Linked DNA regions of Methylorubrum extorquens. The main gene of each other region encodes a partner of the protein of the gene in region 2 in a complex. Links are inferred from orthologs where the notes say so. Each region holds a gene or a part of one and is shown on either strand. Other genes may lie near its edges. The genes, in order: rpsG and tig.

Region 1 (9,139 bases), 300 kb from region 2 along the record:
CATCACCATCTCGGTGCCCTCGGGCAGCGTGCACACGCCGGTCACGTCCGTCGTGCGGAAGTAGAACTGCGGGCGGTAGTTGGTGAAGAACGGCGTGTGGCGGCCGCCCTCCTCCTTCGTCAGGATGTAGGCCTCGGCCTTGAACTTCGAGTGCGGCTTCACCGAACCCGGCTTGCACACGACCTGGCCGCGCTCCACGTCCTCGCGCTTGGTGCCGCGCAGCAGCACGCCGACGTTGTCGCCCGCCTGGCCCTGGTCGAGCAGCTTGCGGAACATCTCGACGCCGGTCACCGTCGTCGTCGTCGTCGGACGGATGCCGACGATCTCCACCGACTCGCCGACCTTGACGATGCCGCGCTCGACGCGTCCCGTCACCACCGTGCCGCGGCCCGAGATCGAGAACACGTCCTCGATCGGCATCAGGAACGGCATGTCGATCGGACGCTCCGGCTGCGGGATGTACTCGTCCACCGTCGCCATCAGCGCCAGGACGGCTTCCTTGCCGATCTTCGGCTCCTTGTCCTCGAGCGCCATCAGGGCCGAGCCCTTGGTGATCGGGATGTCGTCGCCGGGGAAGTCGTACTTGGAGAGGAGCTCGCGCACCTCCAGCTCGACCAGCTCCAGGAGCTCCTCGTCATCGACCATGTCGACCTTGTTGAGGAACACCACCAGCGCCGGCACGCCGACCTGGCGGGCGAGCAGGATGTGCTCGCGGGTCTGCGGCATCGGGCCGTCGGCGGCGGACACGACCAGGATCGCGCCGTCCATCTGGGCGGCACCGGTGATCATGTTCTTCACGTAGTCGGCGTGGCCGGGGCAGTCGACGTGCGCGTAGTGGCGGTTGGTCGTCTCGTACTCGACGTGGGCGGTCGAGATCGTGATGCCGCGCGCCTTCTCTTCCGGCGCCTTGTCGATCTGGTCGTAGGCCGTGAAGGTCGCCCCACCCGACTCCGCCAGAACCTTCGTGATCGCCGCCGTCAGCGACGTCTTGCCGTGATCCACGTGCCCGATCGTGCCGATGTTGCAGTGCGGCTTGGTACGGGAGAACTTTTCCTTACCCATCAGGGCCTCCTAATCGTCAGTGTCGTTGATCGAGGAAGTTTGACGCGTTCGCGTCAGGCGTACTTGGCAATGACCTTATCGGCCTCGCCGCGCGGCACTTCCTCGTAATGGTCGAACTGCATCGTGAAGTTGGCGCGTCCCTGGGAGAAGGAGCGCAACTGGTTCACGTAGCCGAACATGTTGGCCAGCGGTACCATCGCGTTGATGACGTTGGCGTTGCCGCGCATGTCCTGGCCCTGGATCTGGCCGCGGCGGGAGTTGAGATCGCCGATGACCGAGCCGGTATACTCTTCCGGCGAGACAACCTCGACCTTCATGACCGGCTCGAGCAGAACCGATCCGCCCTTTTGCAGCGCCTCGCGGAAGGCGGCGCGGGAGGCAATTTCGAAGGCCAGCGCCGAGGAGTCGACGTCGTGGTAGGCGCCGTCGATCAGCTCGACCTTGACGTCGACCACCGGGAAGCCGGCGAGCACGCCTGCGCCGAGGACCGAGTTGAGGCCCTTCTCGACACCGGGGATGTACTCCTTCGGCACCGCGCCGCCGACGATCTTCGACTCGAAGGCGAAGCCGGCACCCGGCTCGTTCGGCTCGACCACGAACTTCACCCGGGCGAACTGACCGGTGCCGCCGGTCTGCTTCTTGTGGGTGTAGTCGATCTCCTGACGGCGGGTCAGCTTCTCGCGGTACGCCACCTGCGGCTGACCGATATTCGCGTCGACCTTATAGGTACGGCGCAGGATATCGACCTTGATGTCGAGGTGCAGCTCGCCCATCCCGCGAAGGATGGTCTGACCGGATTCCTGGTCAGTCGAGACGCGGAAGGACGGATCCTCGGCGGCGAGCTTGGAGAGCGCGATGCCGAGCTTCTCCTGATCGGCCTTCGACTTCGGCTCGACGGCGATCTCGATGACGGGCTCGGGGAACTCCATCTTCTCGAGGATCACCGCGTCCTTCGGATCGCACAGCGTATCGCCGGTGCGGGTGTCCTTGAGACCGGCCAGGGCGACGATGTCGCCGGCGAAGGCCTCCTTGACGTCCTCACGGTTGTTGGCGTGCATCAGGAGCATGCGGCCGACGCGCTCTTTCTTGTCGCGCGACGAATTGATGACGTTGGCGCCCGACTCGACCTTGCCGGAATAGACGCGGCAGAAGGTGATCGTCCCGACGTGGGGATCGTCCATGATCTTGAAGGCGAGCATGGAGAAGGGGTCGGTGTCGGACGGGTGGCGAACCACCTCTTCCTCGGTCTTGAAGTCGAGACCCTTGATCTCGCCGCGGTCGGCGGGAGACGGGAGGTAATCGACGACGGCGTCGAGGAGCGGCTGCACGCCCTTGTTCTTGAAGGCCGAGCCGCACAGCACCGGGTGGAAGGCGCGAAGCTGCACCGCCTTGCGCACGAGCCGGCGCAGGGTCTCCTCGTCCGGCTCGACGCCGTCGAGGTAGGCGGTCATCGCGTCGTCGTCGAGCTCGACGCAGGCTTCGATCATCTTGGTGCGGTACTCGACCGCCTGATCGGCGAGATCGGCCGGGATCTCCTCCTCGGAGAAGTTGGCGCCGAGCGCCTCACCCGACCAAACGATCGCCTTCATCTTGATGAGGTCGATCACGCCCTTGAAGCTCGACTCGGCACCGATCGGCAGCTGCAAGCAAACCGGCTTGCCGGCCACGCGGCCGATGATGTCGGCAACGCACTTGAAGAAGTCGGCGCCGATCTTGTCCATCTTGTTGACGAACACGACACGCGGCACGTCGTACTTGTCGGCCTGACGCCACACGGTCTCGGTCTGGGGCTCGACGCCCTGGTTGCCGTCGAGCACGCATACGGCGCCGTCGAGCACGCGGAGCGAGCGCTCCACTTCGATGGTGAAGTCGACGTGGCCGGGGGTGTCGATGATGTTCAGGCGCTTCTCGCGCCAAAAGCAGGTGGTTGCAGCCGAGGTGATCGTGATGCCACGCTCCTGCTCCTGCTCCATCCAGTCCATCGTGGCGGCGCCCTCATGGACCTCGCCGATCTTATGGGACTTTCCGGTGTAGTAGAGGATCCGCTCGGTCGTCGTGGTCTTGCCGGCATCGATGTGGGCCATGATGCCGAAGTTGCGGTAGTCCTCGATCGCATGCGTGCGGGGCATCGGGGTCTCTCCGGGAGAAAGCGGGCACGAAGCGCGGCCCCTTGGCCGCGCTCGAAGGTCTCAGGACCGGCGAATTACCAGCGGTAGTGCGAGAAGGCGCGGTTGGCCTCGGCCATCCGGTGGGTGTCTTCGCGCTTCTTGACGGCGTTACCGCGGTTGTTGGCGGCGTCGAGCAGCTCGGCGGAGAGACGCTCGATCATGGTCCGGTCGTTGCGGCCGCGGGCGGCCTGGATCAGCCAGCGGATCGCGAGAGCCTGACGGCGCTCGGTGCGGACTTCGACGGGGACCTGGTAGGTCGCGCCGCCGACGCGGCGGGACCGGACCTCGATCGCCGGGGCGACGTTGTCGAGCGCGGCGCGGAACACCTCGATCGGATTGGCGCGGGCGCGGTTCTCGACGATGTCGAACGCGCCGTAGACGATCCGCTCGGCGGTCGACTTCTTGCCCTCGTACATGATGGAATTCATGAACTTGGTCAGAACGACATCGCCGTACTTGGCGTCCGGGATGATCTCGCGCTTCTCGGCAGAGTGACGACGGGACATCTGTTTACTCTCAGATCAATCGACTTAAGCACCTCGCGCAGGCCGCCTTGAGCGTGAACGCCGGCGACATCCTTGCGAGGCCGTGAAAATGGCCGCCCGGAGATTCTTACTTCGGACGCTTTGCACCGTACTTCGAACGGCGCTGCTTGCGGTTCTTGACGCCCTGCGTGTCGAGCACGCCGCGCAGGATGTGGTAGCGCACACCCGGAAGGTCCTTCACGCGGCCGCCGCGGATCATGACCACGGAGTGCTCCTGAAGGTTGTGGCCCTCGCCGGGGATGTAACCGATCACCTCGAAGCCGTTGGTCAGGCGCACCTTGGCGACCTTACGAAGCGCCGAGTTCGGCTTCTTCGGGGTCGTGGTGTAGACGCGCGTGCAAACGCCGCGCTTCTGCGGGCAGGCGTTGAGCGCCGGCACCTTGTTGCGCGCCTTCTGCGCCTTGCGCGGCTGGGCGATCAGCTGGTTGATCGTCGGCATCCTGTGCCCTCTTCATCCGGCCGCACAGGGCGGCCACCGTCTGAAACCTGTCGAAGCCCCTTGCGGAGCGGTCGGTCCGCGAGCAAGCCCGCGGCAAAACGAATAGCGCCAGAGGCCGATCAAGGCCTTTGACGATGGTGAGGCAGAGGATCACGCCGTGAACGACGCGTTCTTACCCGCTGATCTGACGAAAACGTCAGGGTGTGATGCCGGTATCGGTCTGACGACGGTCGCCGAAGCCCCTGGCCTCGACCCGAAAGCGACTCTCGATCCACCGGAGTGGCGCGCTTCTACGCGGGGTGGCCGGGGTCGTCAATGCCCGGAGAGGATAAAGTTCGATGAACGGGCGCCCGATCTGCGATCCGTTCGCTGACCGGCCGCCTCATCGTTATTCCGCGGCGTTCGAGAGACGGAAAGCGTCGATTCCGCGGCGATCCGGATTGATTTCGGCGAGCGCCCGCTTGGCGGTTTCCAGCGGATGTTCGGCCTCGATTCGGACCGAGCCGAGATCCGGGCTCTTGTAGACGGTGACGACGGTGTCCATCACCTCGGTCAGCGTCGTGCGCTTGTCCTCCGGCGCGGCGATGAGGAGTTGCAGCCCCCAGGCGCGGAAGAGGTCGACCAGCGACTGGCTGTTGCGCACGTCGAGCTTCGAGAAGGCCTCGTCCAGAAGGCAAAGACCTAAGCCCGGCGTCTCGTCGCCGGGACGGTCGCCGGGATAGTAGGCCGAGGCCATCGAGGCGGCGATCGCCACGTAGAACGGCGCCTGCGCCTCGCCGCCCGAACCGCGCAGCGCCCGGCTCGACAGCGTGGTGCGGTTGCCCGCCCGGTCGCGCATGCCGATCTCGTAGACGAAGTAGTTTCGGTAATCTGCCAGCCGTGCGGCGTTCTCCTCGCCCTCGATCAGCGCCGTGATCTCGGCGAGTGCGGCTGCGAGCGGGCTCTTGTCGGGGCCCTCCTCCGGGCCCGGTAGCACCGCCTGCGCCGCGTCGGGTGAGCGGGCGACTTCAGTGGCGAGCGCGTGGACGGCGGCGTAGCGGCGGTCCACCTCCGCCTCGAAGGCGTAGGTCTGGCCGGTGAAGGTCTGCGAGGCGAGGCGCTCGTTGAGGGCATCGAGCCGGGCGCGCATGCGCTCGAACTTGTCGGCGAGCCGCGTCAGCAGATCCTCGGTCATCAGGCGGCGCATCTCGGCCTCTGCCCGGAGCGACTGGTCGCGGTAACGGCGCAACTCGTGCCCCGCCACCTCGTCGCGCTCGCGGGTCGCCCAGGCATAGCCGAACGAAGCCGGCTGCTCGCCCGAACCGAGGGGATTCTCGACGCGCCACGCGGCGCAATACTCGGCAAGGTCGCGCTCGGCGGCGCGGCCCTGGTTGCGCACGCTGTCGGCGGCCTCGCGAGCGGAGGCACGGGCCTGCGAAGCGAGCGAGGCCAGCGCCCTGGTGTCGAGCGCAGCGCGGTCGGCCCGCGCCGCGGCGATCCCGGTCACCGTGTCCGGCACGTCGGCGGGGACGGTACCGGTGAGGCGTATGCGAACGGTGTCGCCGGTGGTCCAGCGCCGGAGCGCCGTGCGGTAGGCCAGGAATGCGGCGCGCGCCGCCTCCTTCCCTTGCGCGACACGCGCCTTCAGCCCGGCTTCTTCCGCGAGCGCGGCGTCGCGCTTGGGCTCCAGCACCTGCACGAGTTCGGTGAGATAGGCGGAGCGCTCCTTCTGAAGCTCCTTCAGCTCCGCCTCGATCACGCCGGCATCGGCGCGGGCGACCGTCTCCTGCTCGGTGGAGAGGCTGCGGCGGCGGCCCTCGATGGCGTCGGCCTCGGCGCGCAGGGCCTCGATATCGACCGGCGCTTCCGCCAGCCGGCTCCGCAGCAGCGCGGCGATGCGGGCGGCCTCGCGCATCACGGTTGCCTCGGCCCGCAGGGTCCGCGCCTCCTCGCGTGCCTCGTCGAGGCGGCGGCGGGTCTCGGCGGTGGGCCCGCGCTGGCCGCGGGTCATCATCAGCGGCACAGGGCGCACCACCGAATAGGCCATGCCCGAGGTCGAGCGCCCACTCGGCGCCACCGCACGGCTCATGTTGCGGAGCGCGGCATCGTCCGGGGCAAGGTCGTAGCCGCCGAGCCGTGCCGCGAGGAAAGCCTCGGCGTGGTCGCTGTCGGTCTCGATCAGGCCCATCGGCCCGTCATCGAAGCGCCGCGCGGAACGCCGCGCGGTATCGGTGGTCTTCACCAGGAGACAGCGGAAGAATTGATTCTTCCGCGATTCGAGCAGGGCGAAGGCGCGGTCGAGCCGGTCGGGCTCGACCACAAGCGCCTCGCGGGCGCGGCCGAGCAAGCCTTCGAGTGCCGGGCCCCATTTCGGATCGACGATTTCGGCAAGTTCGCAGATCGGCGCCGCCTCGATGCCGAGCCGGCCCAACTCATCGCGGAAGGCCTCCGTGTCGGAGGACAGGCGCGCGGCCGAGGACCGGCCGGCCCCGACCTGCACGTCGAGGCCGCGCACCTCGTTCTCGCGCTCACGGGCCTTGAGGGCGAGATCCTCCGCTTGTTCTTCCAGAGCGTCGGCCACGTCGGGCATCTGCGCAAGGCCGTCGAGCAGCCCCTTCAACGGCCCGTCGACCCGGAGAATGTCCTCCGGGGGGGCCTCGCGGCGCAGCCCCGAGCGAGCGCAGGCCTCGACGATGCGGGCGGCCCCCGGATCGATCCGGCGCAGGGGGCCGGCAATGGCGCTGAGGCGGCCGGCATCCTGCACGAGGCCAACGATCCCGGCGAGGCGGTTGGTGAGGTCGCGCCGGTCGCGGGCGACCATGGCGAGACCGGCATGGGAGGCCGCGAGCCGTGCCTCCGCGACGCTGCCGACGATCAGTGCCTTGCGGGCAGCGATCTCGGCATCGATCTCGCGCACGAAGCCCTGGCTCGTCGCCACGCTCTCGCGGGCGATGCGCAGGCGCTCCGACGTCTCGGCGAGCAGGCGGCGGGCCTCGGCGTGGTCAAGGATGCGGCGGCGGAGATCCGCGCTCGCCGCACGCATCTCGTCCAGCGCGGCGGTGAGGCTCGCCCGGGCCCAGCCCTCGTAGCGCGCGCAGATGCGCGAGAGGTGGGCGAGGCGCTTCTCCAGTTCCTCGATGGTCTCCAGCAGACGCCGCCACGTCTCGATCGACTGGCGGATGCGGGCGACATCGAGCGGCTCGGCCTCCAGTACGAAGCTGCGCACGAAGGCGCTGGTGTCGAAGATCGGCTTGAAGGCCACCGCGTTGGAGAAGGTGCGCAGGAACTGGCGCGGATCGGGCACGGCCGCCCCCTCGCGCAGGGTCGCCAGCACGGCGGCGGTGAAGCGCTCGCCGGAGGTGCGGAACTCCTCGAACGTGTCGGACCGGCGGCGGAGATCCGCGGCGATCTCCGCCCAGGGTGCGACGAAGCTGCCCTCGCTCGTCTCGCGCACGTAATCGGCGATCTCGAAACGGTGACCGACGGCGATGAAGCGCGAAAGCGTCTCCTCCTTCGGCTCCTCCGAGCGGGCGGCGAGCGCAAGCCCGACCGTGACGATGCGGCCGCTCGCGGGATTCTCGAACACGAGGCTGATGAGGGTCTCGCAGGCCTCCCGCGTCGGGCGCCCGCCCTCGGCCGGGTCGCTGATCCAGCCGAGGCAGTAGTCGCGCACCGTGCGGGCGCTGCGGCCCGAGGCGGAAGCGTTGAGGGCGAGCCGGCTCGCATTGTTGCCGGCCAGCACCGTGCCGACCGCATCGAAGATCGTGGACTTGCCCGCGCCCGTGGGACCGACGAGCGCCGCCGCCCCCCGAATCCGAATCTGCTCGCGCCGGATGAGGTACCAGTTCGAGATCGCAATGTCGGTGAGGCGGTACACCGGCCTGGCCGCTTATCCCGAGGTTGAGCGAGAGACAGCGCAATGGACGCTCCGCCTCACGCACGCAAGGGCGGGAGCGCGGCAGGCCGCAGGCGTCGCTCGATCACCACAATCTGAGGATGCCATTATCCAGAGTCACAACTTTTCCAAGCGGCCGATGGCATGGATACAGCAATCACCGACCCGTGATTTGACGGAGCCGCGTCGATCCGAGACCAGAACCACAGGAGTGCCGGCTGCGGCTCGACGCACGGAACAACTGCGACAGACTTCTTACAACGGCAGGTTTACGAAATTCGTTCGATTACTGCCTTTCCACACATCATGCGTACTTTGACACATGCGAGAACCACCTATTTTGACACAAACCCAATACGATTCGTGCCATACGGCGAAATGCGCTCCCCGACTGTCACGAACGCCGATCGTTGAAATGCCCGCCCGCCGTCCGCGCCTGATTTACGGGGTTCTGTTTATTGTCGCCTCGATTGTACTGTGGGGCACAGCATCGTGGATAGCAGGTCGTATCATCTGGATCTGATCCTGACTCAGACATCTTTCCTGCAGGCGATATAGCCTCCCAAAACATAACCGCCCTGCAGCGCGCAGAGAGAGGCGGCAATCATCAACAGATCGGCTAGCACCAACTGGCCGCTGTGGAAGTGATAGATGACCCGCGCGACGATGATAAAAAAGCTCGCAACGGCAAGCATCCCCCAGTGGTAAAACAAGCCGATCAACAGTCCGGCAATAACGAGAAGCGGGATCGCTAGCACTGGTTCATGACCCTATCCTGCCGGATCGGCACCTGAGAGCCTTTTTGAGGAAATCTTTCCTTATGTTACCGCTGCGGACGACTGCGCGCAAAGGGTCACTTGGCTTAAAGCTAAGTGGATTTTGCAGGTTCCCGTTTTTCCCAGGGCATCGTTAACGAACCGCTCACCCTAAGGAGGGACGTCCGGACAGGAGGCGCCACCTTGGCGCAGCTGCGTATCGAGCCGCGCATCAGCGTATTCGACCTTCATCGCAATGACACGCGTCGTGCCCCGGCACCGCCCGTTCGTCCGCG
Region 2 (2,848 bases):
CGCAGGATCGGCGCCTCCGCTTCGCCCAAGCGCCATACGGCCGTCTCGGGCGCAGGATCGGGCTTCAGGCGGAGCTTGGCCGACGCGGCCTTGATCGATTTCGGCTCCGGGGGCGGGGCTTTCCCGGCGGGCGCTTGGGCCGAGGCCGTCCCTTGGGCCGAGGCCATCCCCGGCATCAGTGCGAGGGCGGCGCTGCCCGCGAGCAGATCGCGCCGTGAGAACGATCCCGGCGCGGGCTCGGCCGTCGGGTCGGGATTTCGCATGGCGTCTCGCGTCGTCGGTCGGTCGGGCTCGCGTTGTAGACAGGCTTCGTCCCAGCCGCCACCGCACGCGGCGCCCCGCAAGTTTTTTGCTGCGGCCCCGAGCCCGCGTGCTATAGACGCGCGCTTCGACGGCCCGGTATCCGGGCTCGTGTCGATGGCGCTCGCGGGCGTGGCGGAACTGGTAGACGCGCTGGATTTAGGTTCCAGTGTCGCAAGACGTGGGGGTTCGAGCCCCTCCGCCCGCACCATGTCCGTATCGGCGTCAGGAACCCGAGCGGTTCCCGCCGGAGCGCCCGCACGGGGCTTCCCTGGCGCAGCGGCACGCGAAGACGAGATTGCGGTTTTAGAAAACAGCGGACGAACGACGATGCAGGTGACCGAGACGACCTCCGAGGGGCTGAAGCGCGAGTTTCAGGTGCTCCTCCCCGCGAACGAGCTTGAGGATCGCCTCAACACCGAGCTCTCGAACATCAAGGGCAAGGTCCAGATCAAGGGCTTCCGCCCCGGCAAGGTGCCGGTCGCGCATCTGCGCAAGGTCTACGGCAAGTCGGTGATGGCCGACGTGCTGCAGAACGCCGTCAACGAGGCCAACCAGCAGATCGTCTCCGACAAGGGCCTGCGCCTCGCGCTCGAGCCGCAGATCGAGTTCCCGAAGGACGAGGAGCAGACCATCATCGAGCGCGCGCTCGATGCCAAGGGCGACCTCGCCTTCAAGGTGAAGCTTGAAGTGCTGCCGAGCTTCGAGCTCGCCGACCTCTCCGACGTGTCGATCAAGAAGCTCGTGCTCAAGCCCTCCGACGAGGAGATCAACGAGACGCTCGAGCGCATGGCCAAGGACAGCCGCTCCTTCGAGCCCCGCGAGGAGGGCGCCGAGGCGCAGTCCGGCGACCGCGTCACCATCGATTTCGTTGGCCGCATCGACGGCACCGAGTTCGAGGGCGGCAAGGGTGAGGACGTCGATCTGGAACTCGGCTCCAACACCTTCATCCCCGGCTTCGAGGACCAGCTCGTCGGCGCCAAGGTCGGCGACAGCCGCCTCGTGAAGGTCGCCTTCCCGTCCGACTATCAGGCCGAGCAGCTCGCCGGTAAGGACGCCGAGTTCGACGTGACCGTGAAGGTCGTCGCCGCCCCCGGCGAGACCCAGATCGACGACGAACTCGCCAAGCGCTTCGGCATGGACGACCTCGAGAAGTTGAAGGAGGCCGTCTCCAAGGCCGTCGGCTCCGATTACGAGGCCCAGTCCCGGCGCAAGCTCAAGAAGGAGCTTCTCGACGCGCTCGACGGCAAGTACGCCTTCGACCTGCCCCCGAGCCTCGTCCACCAGGAATTCGCCGCCGTGTGGGCGCAGGTCGAGCAGGACCTGAAGACCCGCGGCAAGACCTTCGAGGACGAGGGCACGACCGAGGAGGCGTCGCAGGCGGAGTACCGCAAGATCGCCGAGCGGCGCGTCCGCCTCGGTCTGGTGCTTGCGCAAGTCGGCGAGACCGCCGATATCAAGGTCTCGGATGACGAGGTCAATCAGGCCCTGTTCGCCCGGATCCGGCAGTTCCCGGGCCAGGAGAAGCAGGTCTACGACTTCTACCGCAACAATCCGCAGGCGCTCGCCGAGCTTCGCGCGCCGCTGTTCGAGGAGAAGGTCGTCGACCATGTCCTCGGTCAGGTCCAGGTCGTCGAGGAACCCGTCTCCAAGGAGGCGCTCTTCGCCGAAGACGACGAGGCCGACGCCGTGAACGGCGCGGCCGCGACGGACGAGAAGCCGAGCGAGTCCAACAACGAGGCGGCGGCCGACAAGGCTGCCGGCTGATCGCCGACCCACCGGCTCCGCGGCGGGCGGCGATCTTCGAGATCAGGCGGCGTTAACGCTTGCCGTGTTCGCTGTAACCATCCGGCCTCGGGCGATTCGCCCCGAGGCCGGACCCGGAGCCGAGGGCTGATATGAGAGATCCGGTCGATTACTTCCACAACTCGCTCGTGCCCATGGTGGTCGAGCAGTCGAGCCGCGGCGAGCGCGCCTTCGACATCTACTCGCGGCTTCTGCGCGAGCGGATCATCTTCCTCACCGGCCCCGTCGAAGACCAGGGCGCGTCGCTGATCGTCGCCCAGCTTCTGTTCCTGGAAGCCGAGAACCCGAAGAAGGAAATCTCCTTCTACATCAACTCGCCCGGCGGCGTGGTGACCTCGGGCCTGTCGATCTACGACACGATGCAGTTCATCCGCTGCCCCGTCACGACGCTCTGCGTCGGCCAGGCCGCGTCGATGGGCTCGCTCCTGCTGGCCGCGGGTGAGGCCGGCCACCGCTTCGCCCTGCCGAACGCCCGGATCATGGTGCACCAGCCCTCCGGCGGCTTCCAGGGACAGGCGACCGACATCCTGATCCATGCCCGCGAGATCGAGGCGCTGAAGAAGCGTCTGAACGAGATCTACGTGAAGCATACCGGCCGCGACTACGAGACGATCCATCAGGCGCTCGAGCGCGACAACTTCATGACCGCCGACGCGGCCAAGGAGTTCGGCCTGATCGACGACATTCTGCACAAGCGCCCCGAGCCGGCCGCCGCCTGAGCGAGAACGGAAACCCGAGGCGC

What was found.
Region 1: the proteins of tig (region 2) and rpsG are in contact, whole or in part, in a crystal structure (PDB 3GTY), measured with the Thermotoga maritima proteins. The link is inferred for Methylorubrum extorquens from one-to-one orthologs. Residues at the interface, in WP_004081061.1 of Thermotoga maritima: Glu122, Val124, Val129, Leu130, Tyr133, Glu188, Gly259, Ile262, Tyr263, Glu266, Ser270, Glu273, Gln274, Glu277, Arg308, Gln311, Ile312, Ser315, Tyr316, Glu325, Arg329, Arg336, Leu363, Phe366, Trp367, Arg373, Leu377, Arg381, Leu384, Glu387; in WP_004081843.1 of Thermotoga maritima: Lys34, Lys52, Lys55, Glu59, Arg62, Gln63, Glu66, Asn67, Lys69, Val71, Arg95, Ala109, Lys110, Lys111, Gly112, Arg113, Pro114, Glu117, Glu121, Ile124, Ala125, Tyr127, Asn128, Asn129, Thr130, Gly131, Lys135, Asp139, Arg142, Met143.

The regions. Positions count from the first base shown.
Region 1 is NZ_JALJXF010000001.1:3,885,960-3,895,098, forward strand. What follows is about bases 2,002-4,976. They hold rpsG (30S ribosomal protein S7), read right to left. Parts: upstream 3,737-4,976; coding sequence 3,266-3,736; downstream 2,002-3,265. Other genes in these bases: fusA (elongation factor G), read right to left, coding at 2,002-3,191; rpsL (30S ribosomal protein S12), read right to left, coding at 3,843-4,214; J2W78_RS18230 (SbcC/MukB-like Walker B domain-containing protein), read right to left, coding at 4,603-4,976. Also shown: tuf (elongation factor Tu), read right to left, coding at 1-1,062; more of fusA, read right to left, coding at 1,116-2,001; more of J2W78_RS18230, read right to left, coding at 4,977-8,070; J2W78_RS18235 (hypothetical protein), read right to left, coding at 8,619-8,846.
Region 2 is NZ_JALJXF010000001.1:3,584,931-3,587,778, reverse strand. It holds tig (trigger factor), read left to right. Parts: upstream 1-630; coding sequence 631-2,067; downstream 2,068-2,848. Other genes in the region: J2W78_RS16925 (ATP-dependent Clp protease proteolytic subunit), read left to right, coding at 2,199-2,825; J2W78_RS16940 (multicopper oxidase family protein), read right to left, coding at 1-263. UniProt on the Bacillus subtilis protein: Involved in protein export. Acts as a chaperone by maintaining the newly synthesized protein in an open conformation. Functions as a peptidyl-prolyl cis-trans isomerase.